2 linked regions of the Cycloclasticus pugetii PS-1 genome follow. The protein of the gene in region 1 interacts with the protein of each later gene in a pairwise test. Links are inferred from orthologs where the notes say so. Each region holds a gene or a part of one and is shown on either strand. Other genes may lie near its edges. The genes, in order: CYCPU_RS0109055 and ftsZ.

Region 1 (10,388 bases):
AGAACACCAAGCAGAACAACTAACACAGTTAAGCGCAGAAGAATAAACCCTCGTTTTGAAGCCCCCCTTGACAATAAAAGAGGCTCTTACAGAAGCTGCAAAAACACTGGTTAGCAGTGACAGCTGCGTGCTTGATAGCGAAGTATTACTAGCCTTCGTACTGAATAAAAACCGTAGCTATTTTAGAGCTTGGCCTGACGAGCTTCTAACTACCGAGAAGCTGGACAGGTTTCAGCGACTTGTTAAACAGCGACAAAAAGGGCAGCCGATCGCTTACTTAGTTGGCGAACGAGAGTTTTGGTCACGACGATTTATCGTTTCAAAAGACGTCTTAATTCCTCGACCCGACACCGAGCTACTCATAGAAATTACCCACGAAACGTTCGCTACCGACCAATATTTCTCAGTATTAGATTTAGGGACTGGTAGCGGCGCCATCGCTATCACCTTGGCATTAGAGTTTCCAAACGCCTCGGTGACAGCCGTTGATAACAGCCAAAAGGCCTTAGCGATTGCTGAAAAAAATGCCCTGCAACATAAGGTTCACAATATTCAGTTTCTGCGTAGCGATTGGTTTGAAACAGTGCCCAATACGAGGTTTGATTTAATAATAAGTAACCCACCTTATATTTGCCCAAATGACCCTCACCTTTTAGAAGGCGACCTTCGTTTTGAACCCTCTTCGGCATTGATTGCTCAACACGAAGGCCTACAGGATCTTGAGCATATTACCTCGCAAGCAAAGTCTTTCCTTAAACACAACGGACTTATCTTGTTTGAGCATGGCTTTCAGCAAGGCACTTTGGTCAAAAACTTGTTAGAATTGTACGGATTTAAATCAACCCAACATTTCCAAGATATTCAAGGGCACGTTCGGGCAACATTAGGCACAAAACCATAAACATTAGGGTTAAAAATGCACGAAAAAGAAATTGTCTTACCTAGAAAACTCGTTAATGAATTACTTCATAACGCACAATTATCAGAAGACCTCGAGGTCTGTGGTTTTATCAGTAAAAACAAAACGGGTCAGTACACCTGCCATCCTGTTCAAAATATAGCTGAAACACCTAGCAAGCGTTTTCTAATGGCGCCTGAAGAACAAATCAGCGTAATGAAAGAAATCCGCGATAAGGGTGAAGAGGTTTTTGCTATCTACCACTCGCACCCCACCGCACCCGCTAGGCCTTCAATAAGCGATACTGAAATGCCTTCACACCCCGAAGCCTATTATTTAATTATTTCGCTAAACACCAAAGGTGTCTTAGAGATGCGCTGTTTCAAATTATTACACGATGAAAATATTGTTGAGATAACCCTAAGAATGGTTGAGGAATAACAACCAGACCGGGTTATCCCTTATTGGCTATTTACTTAACGCTATCGTTGCCAAAAACATTGCTCGTTTTAGTTTTCTTTTGGGCTCCTCTGCATAGTCGCTCAATATATATGCTTCTCTGTAGGCTGAAACAGCTTCATCATATCTTTTCAAATACATGTTTCCATCGCCGACTAACAACCAGTCTTTAACCGTTGGTTCATCTTTTAGCTTTTCAGATATACGCGCAACCTGCTGCTCAACTTCCGCTTCCTCTGCTGACAAAGTCTTAGTCGCCAGCCCTTCTTGAGTTAGTTCCACGCCATTTTTAGTCGCATGGCCACAGGCAGCCAACCATAACGCGATAATAAAAACACTCAACGCCTTCAATATACTCATAACATCCTTGCTATTTATTCTAATAATTAACGTAACACTTTAAGAGAAACTACCCTTTTAGTTTACTTTCCAGCAATTTATTTAATTCTTGTGGATTCGCCTTACCCTGGGTTTGCTTCATCAACTGACCAACAAAGAAGCCTATCATTTTTGTTTTACCGGCTCTATATTGCTCAACTTGCTGAGCGTTATCAGCCATTAGCTGATCAATCATTTTTTCTAAGGCACCTGTGTCAGAAATTTGTTTCAAACCTTCTCGCTCAATCACGTCGTCTGCAACATCCTGACTATTCCACATAAACTCAAGGACTTGCTTAGCGATTTTTCCAGAAATTGTCTTATCTGCAATGCGTCTAACCAAGCCTCCTAATCGTTCAGCACTCAAGGGACTTTGCTGGATATCTAAATTATTGTTATTCAAGTTTGCGCTCAATTCGCCCATCACCCAATTAGCAACAAGCTTCGCCTCTCCATCTGAAAAGTTAACAGCATCTTCGTAGTAATCTGCCATCGCCCGTTGTGTTGTTAATACGTCGGCATCATACTCACTTAAACCATACTGCTGTTGGAAACGTTGTTTTTTAGCCGCAGGTAATTCTGGCAAGTCATTACGCACTTCATCCAACAACTCTGCTGTGATTTCGACTGGTAATAAATCAGGACACGGGAAGTATCGATAGTCGTTCGCTTCTTCCTTAGAACGCATAGAGCGTGTCTCATCTTTATTAGCATCATACAAACGAGTCTCTTGAACCACTTGTCCGCCTGTTTCGATCACATCAATTTGGCGCTCAACCTCATGTGCAATGGCTTTTTCAATAAAACGAAATGAGTTTAAGTTTTTTATCTCTGCACGGGTTCCAAAGGCTTCTTGCCCTACTGGTCTGACTGATACATTAACATCGCAACGAAAAGAACCTTCCTGCATATTGCCATCGCAAATTCCTAAATACTGCACAAGAGTATGTAGTTTTTTAACATACGCTACTGCTTCTGCGGCAGAGCGCATATCCGGCTCAGAAACAATTTCAAGCAACGGTGTTCCTGCTCGATTTAAATCTATTCCCGTCATCCCATGATAGTCTTCGTGCAACGATTTACCCGCATCTTCTTCTAAATGAGCCCGCGTAACACCTATTGTTTTTGTTTTACCATCCACCTCTATATCTAACCGCCCTAAACCAACAATCGGCTTATCAAATTGACTTGTTTGATAACCCTTAGGCAAGTCAGGATAAAAATAGTTTTTCCGTGCGAACACTGAATATGGAGCGATATGCGCACCAATGGCCAAACCAAATTTCACCGCAAAACGAACGGCCTGCTCGTTCAACACCGGCAATGTACCCGGTAACCCAAGGTCCACCGCACAAGCCTGCGTATTAGGTTCTGCGCCATAAGCCGTTGAAGCACCCGAGAAAATTTTAGATTGAGTCGCTAACTGAACATGAATTTCAAGACCTATAACTGTTTCCCACTGCATCCTTATACCTCCTGCTCGTATCCAGCCGGCACCGCAAGATGCCAGTCAGTCAGTTGTTGATATTGGTGCGCTACATTTAACAAGCGAGACTCTTCAAAATAATTTCCTATCAACTGCATACCTACCGGCTTGTTCTCCACAAAACCACACGGCACTGACATTCCAGGCAAGCCTGCTAAATTAACACCAATGGTAAAAATATCTGAAAGATACATTGAAACAGGGTCTCCCTTCTTCTCATCTGATTTAAAGGCAACAGAAGGTGCTGTTGCACTAGCGATCACATCTACTTCTTTAAACGCTTCTACGAAATCTTGTTGAATCAAACGACGAACTTGTTGAGCTTTTTTATAATACGCATCGTAATACCCCGCAGACAAAACATAAGCGCCAATCATAACTCTTCGTTTTACCTCGTCACCAAACCCCTCTCCACGCGAACGCTTATAAAGATCCTCTAAGTCTTTTGGCGATTCGCAGCGATACCCAAATCGAACACCATCAAAACGAGACAAATTAGCAGAACATTCAGCGGGGGCAACCACATAATAAGCAGGCACTGATAGGTTAATATTCGGTAGGCTAATTTCTTTCACATGTGCCCCTGCAGACCGAATGGTATCAACCGCTTCTTCTACTTTTTCTCGAATATCACTATCAAGATCATCGGTAAAAAACTCTTTGGGCAAGCCAACGGTCAAGCCTTTGATCGAGTCACCCAAGCCGCTTAACAAATCATCAACGGGTCTATCAACACTGGTTGAATCCCTCTCATCAAAACCAGACATCGCTTGTAGCATGATCGCTGCATCTTCAGCACTTTTCGCCATCGCACCACCTTGGTCCAAACTAGAGGCGAACGCAATCATGCCGTAACGTGACACACGGCCATAGGTTGGTTTAATACCCGTCACCCCACAAAAAGCTGCTGGCTGACGGATCGATCCACCTGTATCTGTACCACTAGCCAACGGCGCCAAACGTGCCGCTACCGCCGCTGCTGATCCACCCGATGAGCCACCTGGGACCGTTTCCAAATCCCAAGGGTTTTTTACTCCACTATAAAAACTGGTCTCATTTGACGAGCCCATCGCAAACTCATCCATATTGGTTTTACCCAACATCACCGCACCAGCTTGTTCTAATTTACTAACCGCTGTTGCCGAATAAGGGGCAATAAAATTATCCAGCATCTTTGAGCCACAGCTTGTTCGTAAGCCTTGTGTACAAAAGATATCTTTATGTAACAAAGGAATCCCCGTTAACAAGCCGGCATCCCCTGATGCAATTAGTTGATCCGCCTGTTGAGCTGCAAGTAATGCGCCGTCTTCATTTAATGTAATGACGCTATTTAACGCCCCATCGTATCGATTGATACGCTCCAAAAAGTATTGACTAAGCTCAACACTGGATATTTGTTTGTTGTGGAGGTCGCTGGACAGTTCTTTTAATGATTTGTTATACATTGATTACCAATACTGTTTAAAAGGTATATATGCTTATCGCTATAAGCCTTTGTTTAAATAAAAATGACACCGCCTCGTTAAAGGGCGACTAATCGATCACTCGCGGCACTAAAAACAAACCGTCTTCAATAGATGGCGCATTGTCCTGCAAAATATCACGTTGATTGCTTTCTGATACCACATCCGCCCGTAAACGTTGAAACTGATCAAGTGGGTGGGCCATAGGTTCAATATCAGTTGTATCAACTTGATTCATTTGCTCAACTAACAGCATTATATTCGACAAGTCTGACGCATATGACTCAAGCTGCTCGTGCTGAATACCGAGCCTCGCCAAGTGTGCGATTTTCAGTACATCTTCTGACTGAATTGGCATAAAATAACCCCCTTGTTTTATTCATACTTTAAAACAGTGCAAATTAACACAATTCGCGCCTTGCCCAAAGAGGTAAAGGGTTGTTAAAGTACAAAATTCTCACCACCTACATTTATAAAATTCATGTTTAAAAAAATACGCGGCATGTTTTCCAACGATTTATCCATCGATTTGGGCACAGCGAACACACTAATCTATGCACTTGGCAAAGGCATTGTGCTAGATGAACCCTCTGTTGTTGCCATTCGAGAAGATAAAGTGCGTGGCGAAAAAAGCTTTGCCGCTGTCGGCAGCGAAGCAAAAGCAATGCTGGGTAGAACACCTGGTAATATCACCGCGATTCGCCCAATGAAGGACGGTGTTATTGCTGACTTTACTATCACTGAAAAAATGCTTCAGTACTTTATCCATAAAGTACATGAAGGTAAATTTCTACGTCCTAGTCCTCGTGTGCTTATTTGCGTACCGTGTGGCTCTACTCAAGTTGAACGAAGAGCCATTCGAGAATCGGCATCAGGTGCTGGTGCACGTGAAGTATATTTAATTGAGGAGCCAATGTCAGCGGCAGTTGGTGCAGGCTTACCGATAGATGAGGCGCGCGGCTCCATGGTATTAGATATTGGTGGCGGCACATCAGAAATCGCCGTTTTATCACTCAATGGTATCGTCTACTCGGAGTCAATTCGCGTTGGTGGTGACCGTTTTGACGAAGCGATTATCAATTACGTTCGACGTAATTACGGCACTATCGTCGGTGAATCGACCGCCGAAAGAATTAAACACACGATTGGCTCAGCTTACCCAGCGAATGAAGTTAAGGAAATGACCGTTACGGGTCGAAACCTAGCAGAGGGCATTCCCCGAAGCTTTACGCTTAACAGTAATGAAATTTTAGAGTCATTACAAGAACCTGTTACCGCCATTGTTAGTGCTGTGAAACAAGCTCTCGAGCAAACTCCCCCAGAGCTAAGCGCTGACGTTGCTGAAAATGGCATTGTGCTAACCGGTGGCGGTGCATTACTGTATGGTTTAGATGAGCTTATCCATGAAGAAACAGGCGTACCTGTTCGCACAGCTGACGACCCTCTAACTTGCGTTGCGCGAGGTGGGGGCAAAGTACTAGAGTTGATCAATGAAAAAGGGCCTAATACGTTTGCATTAGAGTAAGAATAAGAGGTTATTCGCCATAAAACCAATTTTCTCAAAAGGTCCTGCTACCAGCACACGCTATATTGCCGCCGCCGTTATTTCTATTTTGCTTTTGCTACTTGCACAGCAAACGAACCAACTTACGCGCCTTAAAGACAGCCTTTCTTTTATCGTTCACCCTGTTCTCATCGTTGTGGACCTGCCTAGCCAGCTCTATGCCTGGCTGACTGAAAGCACAACAGAGTTATCTGAATTAGCTGACGAAAATCAACGCCTAAAAGATGAGTTATTATTTCTTAAAGTCAAACTGCAAAAATTTGAGGCGCTTGAAACAGAAAATACCCGGTTGCATAGCTTATTGGAGTCTTCATTCAAAATTGGAGAACAATTTATTTCAGCGTCTCTTATTAAAGTAAACCAACACCCAAACACAACCAATATTGTGATTGATAAAGGCAGTCGTTTCGACCTTTATAAAGGACAAGCCGCCCTCAACGAAGACGGTGTACTCGGTCAGATTACCAACGTTCACCCGCTCACTTCGTCTATCATCCTGATTACTGACCCCAATCATGCTATACCTGTTGAAATAAACCGAACAGGCTTAAGAACCATTGCCTCTGGTAGCGGACTAAAAAATACATTAACGCTACCATACCTACCCCATAATGCTGACATCAAGATAGGCGATTTATTAACGACATCTGGACTGGGCGGTGTTTTCCCATCTGGTTACCCTGTTGCCACCGTCACCAAACTGGCCCCGCTGCCAGGAGAAGCTTTCATGCATGCCGAGGCTAAAACTGTCGCCAAAATAGACAGCACTCGTGACATTTTATTGGTATGGAGCCAACAACAGCCCATTCCTATTTTATCAGGCGCCCCTGAAGAACCAGAAGTACCCACAGACAATGCACGCTAAATCCTCTGGCGGTACCATCATTGGCTTAACTTTATTTTTTTCCATGGCCCTTAGCATTGCACCTTGGCCTGACCATTTGGCTATATTAATGCCCAGCTGGACGTTGCTAACATTAATCTACTGGAGCATCGCTTTACCGCATAAAGTTAGTATCTTGACTGGTTTTTCAACCGGCCTACTGTTCGATGTTTTAACAGGCAGTTTGCTCGGACAAAATGCGCTAATATTCAGTACCGCTTCTTTTTTTAGCCACTCTCTTTATTCACGCCTAAGAAATTATCCTGTGTGGCAACAATCTACGCTTATTTTAATGTTCTTAGGGTGCATAAAACTACTCTCTTTATGGCTTAACCACTTTATTGTTCACATTGAGTATACTTACCAACATGGGCTTCAAGTTCTTTTTAGCGCGCTGGTATGGCCTGCTATATTTGCTGTCTTACGCCTCATCAGAAGACACTTTAAAGTACAGTAACCTCACATGAACACTCGCTTCGACCTCAAGAGCTCACTCCAGGAAAATCGCCTTTTCCTATTGCGAGCCACCACATTGATCGTTTTTGTTCTTATTTTATTTTTTGCGCTGATTGCCCGTCTTACCTATTTACAAATTGCAACACATGAGAAGTATGTAGACCTCGCTCAAAATAACCGCGTAAAACTATCAGTTATTAGTCCTGTTCGTGGTTTAATTTTCGATACAAAAGGTCGCGTTCTTGCTGAAAACAACCCTACTTATAGTCTTGAATTAGTACCGGAACAAACGCCAGACCTTGCGAACACCCTCGAACGCTTGAGCGCCTTATTACCCATTTCTAAAGATGAACTGGCGTTATTTGAAAAACGTAGAAAACAGCAAAAACGCTTCGCTAGCGTCTCCATTAGAAATCGATTAAACGATCAGGAAGTGGCTATTTTTTCTGCCAACCGTCACTTATTTCCCGGTGTTGACATACAGGCACGTCCATTAAGACACTACCCTTTCCCTGAGCTAACCGCACATGTAGTGGGTTATGTCGGCGCCATTAATGAACAAGAGCTGAAAACTATTGAGCCAGCCAACTACCGAGGGACTCGATTTATTGGAAAAACCGGCATTGAAAGAACTTACGAAACTGAATTACATGGTTATGTTGGATACCAGCAAACCGAAAACACAGCACAAGGCAGATCATTAAAAGTCCTCAGCTACACACCACCATTATCAGGTAGCGATCTAACTTTGAATCTAGATATTGAGCTACAAAAAATCGCTCACGACGCACTCGGTGATTACACCGGAAGTGTTGCCGCAATAGATACTCGTACTGGCGCAGTTCGCGCCTTGGTGAGCAAACCAGGCTTCAATGCTAACTTGTTTGCTAAAGGTATCGATCAAGCCTCATACAGCCAATTACAAAACTCTTCAAAACGCCCTTTATTTAACCGCTTTCTTCGAGGGCAATATCCCCCAGGGTCTACCTTAAAGCCATTTTTAGCGCTCGCCGGCCTCGATTACAAAACCGTTCACCCACATCAAAGAATCTTCTGCCCAGGCTTCTATCAACTACCCAAACAAACACATAAATACCGTGATTGGAAAAAAACTGGGCATGGTATGACCACGCTTCATGACTCAATCGTTCAGTCGTGCGATGTTTATTACTATATATTGGCCCATGAGTTAAAAATTGATCGGATGCATGACTTTCTGCAAAAATTTGGTTTTGGGCAAAAAACAGGCATTGACATTCTGGGCGAAAGATCGGGCTTATTGCCCTCAAGAGAGTGGAAGAAACGCACACGAAATCAGGTCTGGTATCCTGGCGAGACATTGATTGCTGGCATAGGGCAAGGTTTCAATTTAACCACACCCCTTCAGTTAGCCCATGCAACGGCTCTTATTGCTAACAAAGGCTCCACACATATTCCATCACTCGTTGCTAAAATTAATGATAAGCCTCAGCAAACATCAACCACCCTGCCAATTACATTAAATAACCCTCAGCATTGGAATACCATTATTGATGCCATGTATGATGTCGTTAACGGTGCGCGTGGCACTGCTCGAAAAATTAGGGAAGGTGCGCCCTACAAAATAGCTGGCAAAACGGGAACTGCTCAAGTGTTTACCATCAAACAAGATGAAAAATATGATGAGGAAAATGTGCAAGAACACCTCAAAGACCATGCCCTTTTTATCGCTTTTGCACCCGCACGTGAGCCTCAATTAGCCGTTGCTATCGTGGTAGAGAACGGTGGTCATGGTGGCTCGGTTGCTGCGCCTATTGCCCGTTCTATTTTCGATCAATATATACAAGTTACCCCATGAATTGGTCTTTCCAAAAAGCCTCACAAATGAGCCTCTATCATCATCGCAAAGAGAGCCTCTTTCAGCGATTGCATATTGACCTCACCTTGCTCATTCTACTGGCCCTCTTATCGTCTATTGGCATTCTTATTTTGATGAGCGCCGAACACCAAAATATTGGATTATTAAACAGGCAAGCCACTCGATTAGCTGTTGCCTTTTTTGCCATGTTTATCATTGCTCAAGTGCCACCTCATGCGTTAAAAATGTTTGCTCCTTGGTTATTTTTTCTCGGCACGCTCTTATTACTGGGCGTGTTATTTGTTGGTGATATGGGGAAAGGCGCTCAACGTTGGCTAGACCTAGGCTTCTTTCGCTTTCAACCCTCTGAATTACTGAAACTGGCAACCCCCATGATGGTGGCTTGGTACCTAGCAGAACGGCGACTACCTCCCAGTCACAAACATGTCGGTCTCGCCACTGTTTTTATAGCTATCCCTACCGTCTTAATTGCCAAACAACCTGACCTCGGTACCGCTATCTTAATAGCCAGCTCGGGATTAACCGTGCTGTTTCTTGCCGGCATTTCATGGAAGATCATCATCGGCGTCATAGCAACTGGCGCAGGACTCGCCCCTGTTCTATGGAGTTTTATGAAAGACTATCAAAAACAACGGGTTCTTACCTTTTTGAGCCCAGAAGAAGACCCATTAGGGGCTGGTTACCACATTATTCAATCAAAAATCGCCATTGGCTCAGGTGGTATCAATGGCAAAGGCTGGATGCATGGCTCGCAAGCACGCCTAGAGTTTTTACCCGAAAGTTCTACCGATTTTATTTTTGCCGTCTTCTCTGAAGAATTTGGCTTGATGGGTTGTGTCGGCTTATTAACCATTTATTTGATTATTTTCATCCGCTCCATTTACATTGCAATTCAGGCACAAGACACCTTTTCACGACTGCTTGCAGGTAGCTTATCGCTAAC
Region 2 (10,565 bases), 1.5 Mb from region 1 along the record:
TTGAAGCAGGTGTGCCGTGTGCTTTGGTGGCTAAACTAGCTGCAGAAAAAGGCTTGTCTGGGGCGGAGTTTTTAGCCGGTATTCCCGGCACAATGGGTGGTGCGTTAGCTATGAATGCTGGTGCATTTGGTGGTGAAACATGGGCGTTAGTTAGTAAGGTTGTTTTGTTGAATCGGCACGGGGATTTAATAGTACGCGATGCGGATGATTTTGACGTGGGCTATCGCTCAGTATCACTGGCTGATGATGAGTGGTTTGTAGCGTGTTATTTAGATATTCCTCAAGGTGGCAATAAAGAAAGTCGTGAAAAAATACGTCAGTTATTGGCTAAACGTTCACAAACACAACCTACAAATGTTCCTAGCGGTGGATCTGTTTTCAAAAACCCTGAAGGAGACCATGCGGCGCATTTAGTTGAAATAACAGGCTTGAAAGGTTATCGAATTGGCGGTGCGCAAGTATCAGAGAAACATTCGAACTTTATATTAAATACAGGTCATGCCACGGCTAAGGACATTGAACGTCTCATTGAATATGTCAAAGGTCAGGTGCATAAAAATCAGGGTGTTTTGCTTGAAACAGAAGTTCGTATTATCGGTGAGGAAAAGGCGCAATGAGCACTATTCAATCCGCTAAATCTTTTGGCAAGGTTGCTGTGGCAATGGGTGGGCATGCTGCTGAGCGTGACATTTCATTATTAAGTGGTGAGGCCGTTTTGTCGGCCCTTAAATCACAGGGGGTTGATGCGATTAAGTTTGATACGGCAGCCTCTGACATCATGGAGTTAAAAGAAAAAGGTATAGACCGTGTTTTTAATATTATGCACGGGCGTGGTGGAGAAGATGGCCAATTGCAAGGTGCTTTAGAACTAATTGGCATTCCCTACACAGGGAGTGGTGTATTGGGGTCTGCATTGGGCATGGATAAGTTAAGAACAAAAAACTGTTGGCTGGGTGCTGGGCTTCCAACACCAAAATGGATGGTGCTAGAAAAAGAATCCGATATAGATGCATGCGTAGTTGCGCTAGGTTTTCCAGTCATGGTTAAACCAGCGCTAGAAGGCTCTAGTTTGGGGATGGCAAAAGCAAATACCATAGAGCAGCTTCGTGAAGCGTATAAAAAAGCAATGAAATTTACCTGTGATGTTATGGCAGAGCAGTGGGTTGAAGGAGCAGAGTACACCGTGGCTGTACTAGCAGATAAAGCGTTGCCAGTGATTAGATTGGAAACCCCTAATGAGTTTTATGATTACGAAGCGAAATATCAGGCAGAAACAACTCAATACCATTGCCCCTGTGGGCTAACTGCTGAACAAGAACAAGCCTTACAACACTTATCGATTAAAGCCTTTAAGTTGTTGGCTGCTGAAGGTTGGGGGCGCGTTGATTTAATGTTAGATGCACAAGGTAAGCCGCAGTTATTAGAAATAAATACGGTACCTGGAATGACCGACCACAGCTTAGTCCCAATGGCCGCAAAACAGGCAGGTATTGATTTTAATACATTAGTTTGGCAGATATTGGAAACCAGCTTTGCGAAGGAGGGGGCATGAAGAGTGTGATGATTGATTTGCTTCAGCAAAATGAAGTGTTGGTTAAAAAGAGCGTTCTTTCTCTAATAGTAGCGATTGTTGTATGGCAGTTCGTTAGCTGGTTAATGCAACCAAGCACGATGCCCATTAAACAGGTGCGTATCGGTGGTGAATTAAATTATGTGACAGCTGAGGATATTTCAACATCGTTATCAGCATTAGTTGATACCGGGTATTTCGCGATGAATAGCAGTGAAATTGTTAAACACGCGACGGCCTTACCCTGGGTGAATAAAGCAACAATTAGGCGTGTGTGGCCAGATACTATTGTGTTGACCTTGGTGGAACAAAAGCCTGCTGCGATTTGGAATAAAACGGCCTTGCTGAATACACAGGGCGAGGTATTTAAACCGGTATTTGATAAAAGCTTAGAAACATTGCCAAGTTTATCAGGCGTGGAGACGAGTAGTCAGGCGATACTTGAAGAATATAGAAAAGTTAATAACGCAATAAAAAGCACGGGTATTCAAGTCAGCAAATTGAGTTTAGCAGAGCACGGTAGTTGGTCGGCAGTAATGAGCAATGGCATAAAAGTAAGTGTGGGTCATCAGTCGCCTGAACAGGCAATTGGTAAATCATTAAGGTTATTGGCATCGCTGGAAGGCAGTTTGATAGATCAGCTTGCGAAGGTGGATTTGCGTTACCCAAATGGGGTGTCCGTACAGTGGAAAGACGGTTATAAATTTGCTGACCGGGTTGAGCAAATAGCCGCATTAAAATTGAAAAAGGATCAGCCAGTTAAAGGCTAAGAACAATGAAGAAAAACAGTGATAAGAATTTAATTGTTGGTTTAGATATAGGTACATCTAAAGTGGCGGCCATTGTGGGGGAAATAACCCCAGATGGAACGATTGATGTCATCGGTATCGGAACCAATAGTTCGCGAGGTTTGAAAAAAGGCGTGGTGGTTAACCTCGAGTCTACAGTGCATTCAATTCAACGCGCTGTAGAAGAGGCTGAGTTGATGGCGGGGTGTCAAATTCACTCAGTATTTGTGGGGATAGCAGGCAGTCACATCAGTAGCTTGAACTCCAGTGGCGTGGTGGGTATTAAAGAAAGCGAAGTGATTCCATCAGACATAGAGAGAGTGATTGATGCGGCAAGGGCAGTGGTTATTCCTGCGGATCAAAAGATTCTTCACATCATGCCACAAGAATTCATTATCGATGGACAAGAGGGCATTAAAGAGCCTGTTGGAATGGCGGGCATCAGGCTGGAAGCAAAAGTACATATTGTGACCGGCGCAGTGAGTGCAGCGCAGAATATTATTAAATGTGTAAGGCGTTGTGGTTTAGAAGTAGGCGATATCATTTTAGAGCAGCTGGCATCGAGCAGTTCGGTGCTCACGGATGATGAAAAAGAACTGGGCGTTTGTTTGGTTGATATTGGTGGTGGCACGACGGATATTGCAGTTTTTTGTGATGGCTTTATTCGCCACACCGCGGTTATTCCAATTGCCGGAGACCAAGTTACTAATGATATCGCTGTTGCATTACGGACGCCTACCCAGCATGCCGATGAAATTAAGTTGAAATATGCATGTGCGCTGACTCAATTAGTTCAAGAGGACGAAATGATTGATGTGCCAAGCATAGGCGATCGGCCGGCACGAAAAATTTCACGTGGAAATTTGGCTGAAATTATTGAGCCTCGCTATGAGGAATTAATGATGCTTGTACAGGCTGAGCTGAGGCGCTCGGGCTACGAGGACATTGTTGCCGCAGGGATTGTGCTAACGGGCGGCAGTGCAAAGGTAGAGGGATTGGTTGAATTGGCAGAAGAGGTATTCCACATGCCCGTTCGCCTGGGTTATCCGCAGTATGTGTCTGGTTTAAGCGAGGTGGTTCGTAATCCGATATATGCAACCAGTGTTGGGTTGTTGTTGTTTGGGCAGCAAAATAGTGTGGCAAGTGGTGGAGAGGTGAAAAATGGTTTTGAAGCTATGTGGGAAAAGATGAAGAGCTGGTTTCAAGGTAATTTTTAACGATAAATAGAGACTTTAGTATTTAGATTAACAAGATAGGGGAATTGATATGTTTGAATTAATGGATGCACATACACAAAATGCAGTAATTAAAGTCATTGGTGTTGGCGGTGGCGGTGGCAATGCCGTGAATCACATGGTTAATAGTGCAATAGATGGTGTGGAATTTATTTGCGCCAACACAGATGCGCAAGCTCTAAAAGACACACCAGCTAAAACGGTATTGCAGTTAGGTAATAATAGTACAAAAGGCTTGGGTGCAGGCGCGAACCCTGAAGTGGGCCGTCAAGCAGCGATTGAAGATAGAGAGCGAATTCAAGAAGTAATCGTCGGTTCTGATATGGTCTTTATCACAGCAGGAATGGGTGGTGGAACAGGGACAGGTGCTGCGCCAATAGTGGCCGAAATAGCAAAAGAAATGGGTATCTTAACAGTAGCTGTAGTGACTAAGCCTTTCCCATTTGAAGGCAAAAAAAGAATGTTATTGGCAGAACAAGGGATAGAGGAATTAGCACTTCACGTTGATTCATTAATTACTATTCCGAATGAAAAGTTATTGCACGTACTGGGCAAAGAAATGAGTCTGCTAAATGCCTTTAAAGCGGCGAATGATGTTTTGCTAGGCGCTGTACAAGGGATTGCAGAATTAATAACCTGCCCTGGCTTGATTAATGTCGACTTTGCTGACGTTAGAACTGTTATGTCAGAAATGGGTGATGCGATGATGGGAACAGGTAATGCAAAAGGAGAATCTAGAGCACGCGAAGCTGCAGAAGCGGCCATTCACAGCCCCTTGTTAGAAGATATCAATGTACAAGGCGCTCGCGGTATTTTAGTGAATATCACGGCTGGATTAGATATGTCTATAGGTGAATTTGAAGAGGTCGGTCAAGCGATTAGAGATTTTGCATCGGATGATGCGAATGTCGTTGTCGGTACGGTTATTGATCCTGATTTGTCAGACGAAATGCGAGTAACTGTTGTTGCAACTGGTTTAGGTGGCAAGGCAAAAGTGGCTGAAGAACCAACGCCGATTGTTCAAGTGAAAAGAGAAGCCATTAAAACGGCTGACCTGAAGGAAGAGGATTTTGATATTCCAACAATCATGCGTGATGGAAAAGCGGAAATGGCGGATCAAAAAACCAGTGGTATAGATAATACCTTAGACCCTGCTTATTTGGATATACCTGCGTTTTTAAGAAGGCAAGCCGATTAGTTGAGACCGTGAACCGCCCTTGGATATTGAAATGTGTTGAGGGCGGTAAAATAACTGAGTACGTGGCAATGCATGGCTTATTGTTAAATTGCAAAATGTGTTAATATCCCGCAATAATGACAATAAAAATAAATTGAATTTATCTGCTTGGGAGTTTTAAATGATTAAACAACGAACGCTGAAAAACGTGATTCGTGCTACGGGTGTTGGTTTACACAGTGGCGAAAAGGTTTATTTAACGTTGCGCCCTGCAGGCGTCAATGCCGGTATTGTTTTTCGCAGAATAGATTTTGACGAAGCAGTCGTTATTCCAGCAAAAGCAGAAAATGTAGGTGACACACAATTATCAACCACCTTGATACAAGGTGACGTACGAGTCTCTACTGTTGAACACTTGTTGTCGGCCATCGCTGGATTGGGTATTGATAATATTTACATTGATTTAAGTGCTGCTGAGGTGCCGATCATGGATGGCAGTGCAGGCCCGTTTGTCTTTTTACTACAATCGGCTGGTATAGAAGAACAAAACGCAGCGAAACGCTATATTCGTATCAAAAAAGAAGTCCGAGTAGAGGATGGCGATAAGTGGGCGAGCTTTGTCCCTTTTGAAGGCTTTAAGGTCGGGTTTAGTATTGAGTTTGATCACCCAGTATTTAAATCGCGTACACAAGAGGCGATTATTGATTTTTCTTCAACTTCATTCGTTAAAGAGATAAGCCGTGCACGTACCTTTGGTTTTATGAAGGATATTGAAATGTTACGTCAACGCAACTTAGCGTTGGGTGGAAGCATGGATAATGCCATTGTCGTCGATGATTTTAGAGTCTTAAACGAAGATGGCCTGCGTTATGAAGATGAATTTGTGAAACACAAAATTTTGGACGCTATTGGTGACCTATACTTACTAGGGCATAGCTTGATTGGTGAGTTTCATGGCCATAAATCGGGGCACGAGCTTAATAATAAGTTATTAAGAGAGTTGTTGGTTCAAGAGGATGCTTGGGAAGAAGTAACGTTTGAAGAAGATGACCAATTCCCTATTTCATATATAGAGCCATTACCTGCGGGTGTTTAAACTAAGATAGCTTGTTTTTTTGTAGTGTCTTGATGAGTTTATTCATGGAATGGGTTAACGAGTCTGCCTGTTCTGAATCGTTGGCTTCTGTAAGACACTTCAATGTATGACTGGATGGCGATTTAGGCAAAAGCGGTGTTTTTGCTGTGTGCTTAGATAGCACTTTAACCTTTAAAGTACGAACCCGTTCACCAAAGTAATTTGATAAGGCGTTTAGAATAGGTTGGCGTAGATACAGTAGTTTTGAAGCCCAGACAGAAGAGTCGGTGAATAAGATTACCGTGTTTTTACTGGCGGTGACATGCAAACAATGAGCTGCCAAATCTTCAGTTATTGATCGTTGAACAAGACGCAGAAGTGTTTTTTGTTGATGTAAGCTTTGCTGAATATGCTGTAAACCATTCAAGGATGACTTGTTGTTTTTGAAAGGTTGTTTAAACATATGTTGTTAAGATAAAAAATAAATAATATGCAAATTATACTGTTAACAAAAGGTAAAAAGAAAACCATCAACTTTTCTGCGATCCAGCAAAAAGTTATCTATGGGTTACTTGGTAGCTTTATTCTATTACTAGCAGTTTATTGGTATATGCCATCGGTGACCGAAGTTAGGTTAACCGAACAATCAGGGAAGGTATCTCAAGAGTTATTAACCCAGCGAATAGAGCTGGAAAGAGTGCGCGAGAAAACTCAAAATACGCTGGATAACCTTGCCTTACGAGTTGGGCAAATGCAAGCACAATTGACGAGGCTGAATGCGGTTGGTGAACACCTTGTTAAGAAGGCTAATTTAACGGCGTCAGAATTTAATTTTGACGAATTACCAGCTATCGGCAGTGCAGATTTGCCGGACTCAGCAGAAAGTTTTACAGAAAACCAATTGCTGCATGATATTCAAGTACTCGATAAACAGTTATCTTTACGCGAAAAACAATTAACGTTATTGGGTGTTTTTTCGGCAAATAAAGAGTTGTCTAAAGAGGTTCGCCCAGCAGGGTTACCAGTCGCAAAAGGATGGTTGTCATCGTATTACGGTTACCGAGCAGATCCATTTACTGGCAAGAAAAAATTCCACCATGGTGTCGATATTGCAGGCAAGACAGGGACCAGTGTTTTAGCCGCTGCATCTGGCTTGGTGACCTACGCGGGGAAAAAAGGCGGTTATGGTTATTTAATTGAAATTGACCATGGCTCAGGGTACGTCACCCGCTATGGGCATAATAAGGAAATAGTGGTCAAATTAGGCGATGTCGTTAAACAAAATGATGTTATCGCTAAAATGGGGTCAACGGGTCATTCTACCGGGCCACATGTTCACTTTGAAGTAATGCGCAACGGTAAGAAGGTGAATCCTCGTAAATACCTGTATTCTTCAAGCTAAGGCAGTACTTACTCCTACGTCCTTTTACATTCTGATTTAAAGCGTTATGAATAGGGCTTGAATGGGCCTAAAAAGCAGGTTTCAGTGAACCATATGCGGTATCATTTGGTTTTTCGTTTCACACTAAAGTTTATTTGTAATGATTTCAAATATCGTAAAGAAAGTTTTTGGTAGTCGTAATGATCGGTTGGTAAAAGCAAAACAAAAAACCGTTAAAAAAATTAATGAGATTGAAGCATCAATCAGTGCCTTAAGTGACACTGAGTTGAAAGCGAAAACGGATGAATTTCGTGCTCGACTTGAACAAGGTGAAACACTCGACGCATTAATCGTTGAAGCGTTTGCAGTGGTTAGAGAAGCTGGTGTTCGCGCCTTAGGCATGCGTCATTTTGATGTGCAGCTAATTGGCGGGATGGTGCTTCATGATGGACGCATCGCCGAAATGAAAACCGGTGAAGGTAAAACACTGGTTGCCACGTTATCAGCCTATTTGAATGCATTGCCCGGTAAGGGCGTTCATATGGTGACAGTGAATGATTACTTGGCTGAACGTGATTCACAATGGATGGGGCAGTTGTTCGCCTTCTTAGGCATGACAACGGGTGTGATCGTCAATTCGATGAGCCCTGAACAGCGACGCGAAGCCTATGCAGCAGATATTACATACGGCACTAATAATGAGTTTGGCTTTGATTACCTTCGAGACAATATGGCATTTGGTGTCGAAGACAAGGTTCAACGTGAGCTGCATTACGCGATCGTTGATGAGGTTGATTCAATCTTAATTGATGAAGCAAGAACACCACTGATTATTTCAGGCCCAACAGATGATAAAAGTGATTTATATATCAAGCTTAACGAGTTGGTAAAAGACCTTACAGAAGAGGTTGAGTCGCAAGAGGGTGGTGAGTACACCGTTGATGAGAAGTCGAAACAAGTCTTTTTGACAGAGTTAGGCCATGAAAAAATTGAAGAACTACTGACCAGTAGCGGCCTATTAAGTGAAAATGAAAGCCTATACGATGCCACTAATATTGGGTTGATGCATCATGTATATGCTGCATTACGAGCCAGTGCGCTGTATCACAAAGATGTCGATTACATTATTCAAAATGGTCAAGTGGTTATTGTTGATGAGTTTACTGGAAGAACAATGCCGGGCCGGCGCTGGGGCGAGGGGCTTCATCAAGCAGTAGAGGCAAAAGAAGGCGTTAAAATTCAAAGTGAAAACCAAACGATGGCGTCTATTACATTCCAAAATTATTTTAGGATGTATGACAAATTATCGGGAATGACCGGTACTGCAGACACCGAAGCATTTGAGTTTCAACAAATTTATGGTTTGGAAGTTATTGTTATTCCAACACACCGTGGGATGGCGCGTGAAGACGCCGGGGATCTTATTTATTTAACAGCGAAAGAAAAATACGAAGCGGTTATTGAGGATATCGAAGATTGCTACCAACGAAAGCAGCCAGTATTAGTGGGTACAACCTCTATTGAAGTTTCTGAATATATATCGTCCAGCCTAACCAAGAAGAAGGTGCCTCATGAGGTGCTTAATGCTAAACAGCATGAACGTGAAGCACAAATTATTGCCAATGCCGGTGCTTTAGGGGCGGTCACTATTGCGACTAATATGGCCGGACGAGGGACCGATATTGTTTTGGGTGGCAAGAGCGAAGACGAGTCATCTGAAGTATGGCAAAAAAAGCATCAGGCAGTACTAGATGCCGGTGGTCTCCGTGTAATTGGTACAGAAAGGCATGAGTCGCGCCGGATAGATAATCAGCTAAGGGGCCGGTCAGGGCGTCAAGGTGACCCTGGTGCAAGTCGTTTTTACTTATCGTTAGAAGACAGCTTAATGCGAATTTTTGCCTCAGAACGTGTATCTGGTTTGATGCAAAAACTGGGTTTAGAAAAAGGTGAGTCGATTGAGCACCCTTGGGTGAGTAAAGCGATTGAAAATGCTCAACGTAAAGTAGAAGGGCATAACTTCGATATTCGTAAGCAACTTCTTCAATACGATGATGTGGCGAATGATCAACGTCGAGTGATTTATGATCAACGTAATGAAATTATGGAGGCATCAGATATTGCCGATACTATTGTTTCTATACGTGAAGATGTCGTTAACCAATTAATTGATGTGTATATTCCAGCACAATCAATCGAAGAGCAATGGGATATTGCAGGCTTACAGGCTGCTCTTGAGGATGAGTTCTCCTGCAAGCTTAATATTCAAGAGCTATTAGATACAGATGATAGCTTGCATGAAGACAGTCTGCGCGAGCTAATCCTAAAAACAATCAGCGATGACTATGCAAAAAAAGAAATATTAGCAGGTGCAGAGGTGCTTCGGCACTTTGAAAAATCGGTGATGCTGCAAACATTAGATTCGTTGTGGAGGGATCACTTAGGTGCGATGGAACATTTAAGACAGGGTATTCATCTACGTGGTTATGCACAAAAAGATCCGAAACAGGAATATAGACGCGAGGCCTTTGAGCTCTTCACATCGCTATTAGATACATTAAAAAGAGATGTTGTTCAGTTGGTAACAAAGGTCCAAGTTCGTGCAGAAGAAGATGTTCAAGCCGTTGATGAGCAACGTCGTATTCATCAAACCATGGAATACAAGCATGATGATGCAAATGCCTTAGGTGAAGAAAAGAACGATGAGCAAGCCGACAAGGCACAGCCTTTTAAACGTTCGGATAAAAAAATTGGCCGGAATGACCCTTGCCCATGCGGTTCTGGCAAGAAATTTAAACAGTGCCACGGCAAGCTGTGAGGCTACGTTAAGCGCTCGTTTGAGTAAGGTGGCTTTTTATAGTCTAAGGGCTACTTAACTTTATATCTATAACTGTTTATTAGGAGCTTAATCATGCCTGTAGGCGGAACTGTCCCTTTAGAATTAAAAGCAATATCAGGTGTTCGCATTGGCACCGCATCAGCGGGTATTTCACAAACTGTACGTGACGACCTAACGCTATTTGAACTGACTGCGCAAACACAGGTTGCGGCTGTTTTTACAAAAAATAAATTTTGTGCAGCGCCCGTTACAGTGGCTAAAAAACATTTAGCCGAAGACTCTCCACGTTATCTACTGATTAATTCAGGCAATGCAAATGCTGGTTTGGGCGGCGCAGGTTTGTTGACAGCGCAAACATGCTGTGCAGAACTTGCAAGCAAGGTGAATGCTAAAGAAACACAGGTATTACCGTTTTCAACAGGAGTGATTGGTGAACCGTTACCAGTAGACAAGCTTGTAGGTGGTTTGCAAACGGCAGTAGATACCTTAAGCGAACAGCATTG

Evidence for each region.
Region 2: the proteins of CYCPU_RS0109055 (region 1) and ftsZ interact in binary tests that used the Escherichia coli proteins (3 or more experiments, as listed by UniProt). The link is inferred for Cycloclasticus pugetii PS-1 from one-to-one orthologs.

The regions. Positions count from the first base shown.
Region 1 is NZ_ARVU01000001.1:1,850,682-1,861,069, forward strand. What follows is about bases 4,388-7,187. They hold CYCPU_RS0109055 (rod shape-determining protein), read left to right. Parts: upstream 4,388-5,165; coding sequence 5,166-6,209; downstream 6,210-7,187. Other genes in these bases: gatA (Asp-tRNA(Asn)/Glu-tRNA(Gln) amidotransferase subunit GatA), read right to left, coding at 4,388-4,666; gatC (Asp-tRNA(Asn)/Glu-tRNA(Gln) amidotransferase subunit GatC), read right to left, coding at 4,755-5,042; mreC (rod shape-determining protein MreC), read left to right, coding at 6,238-7,113; mreD (rod shape-determining protein MreD), read left to right, coding at 7,103-7,187. In the rest of the region: prfA (peptide chain release factor 1), read left to right, coding at 1-46; prmC (peptide chain release factor N(5)-glutamine methyltransferase), read left to right, coding at 68-901; CYCPU_RS0109030 (M67 family metallopeptidase), read left to right, coding at 917-1,339; CYCPU_RS0109035 (hypothetical protein), read right to left, coding at 1,367-1,717; Asp-tRNA(Asn)/Glu-tRNA(Gln) amidotransferase subunit GatB, read right to left, coding at 1,767-3,200; more of gatA, read right to left, coding at 3,203-4,387; more of mreD, read left to right, coding at 7,188-7,588; mrdA (penicillin-binding protein 2), read left to right, coding at 7,595-9,424; rod shape-determining protein RodA, read left to right, coding at 9,421-10,388. UniProt on the Escherichia coli protein: Forms membrane-associated dynamic filaments that are essential for cell shape determination. Acts by regulating cell wall synthesis and cell elongation, and thus cell shape.
Region 2 is NZ_ARVU01000001.1:371,951-382,515, forward strand. The notes cover bases 2,731-5,707. They hold ftsZ (cell division protein FtsZ), read left to right. Parts: upstream 2,731-3,624; coding sequence 3,625-4,791; downstream 4,792-5,707. Other genes in these bases: ftsA (cell division protein FtsA), read left to right, coding at 2,731-3,575; lpxC (UDP-3-O-acyl-N-acetylglucosamine deacetylase), read left to right, coding at 4,952-5,707. Also shown: murB (UDP-N-acetylmuramate dehydrogenase), read left to right, coding at 1-617; CYCPU_RS0101850 (D-alanine--D-alanine ligase), read left to right, coding at 614-1,552; CYCPU_RS0101855 (cell division protein FtsQ/DivIB), read left to right, coding at 1,549-2,340; more of ftsA, read left to right, coding at 2,346-2,730; more of lpxC, read left to right, coding at 5,708-5,866; CYCPU_RS0101875 (DciA family protein), read right to left, coding at 5,868-6,308; CYCPU_RS0101880 (M23 family metallopeptidase), read left to right, coding at 6,336-7,247; preprotein translocase subunit SecA, read left to right, coding at 7,387-10,041; bifunctional glutamate N-acetyltransferase/amino-acid acetyltransferase ArgJ, read left to right, coding at 10,135-10,565. UniProt on the Escherichia coli protein: Essential cell division protein that forms a contractile ring structure (Z ring) at the future cell division site. The regulation of the ring assembly controls the timing and the location of cell division.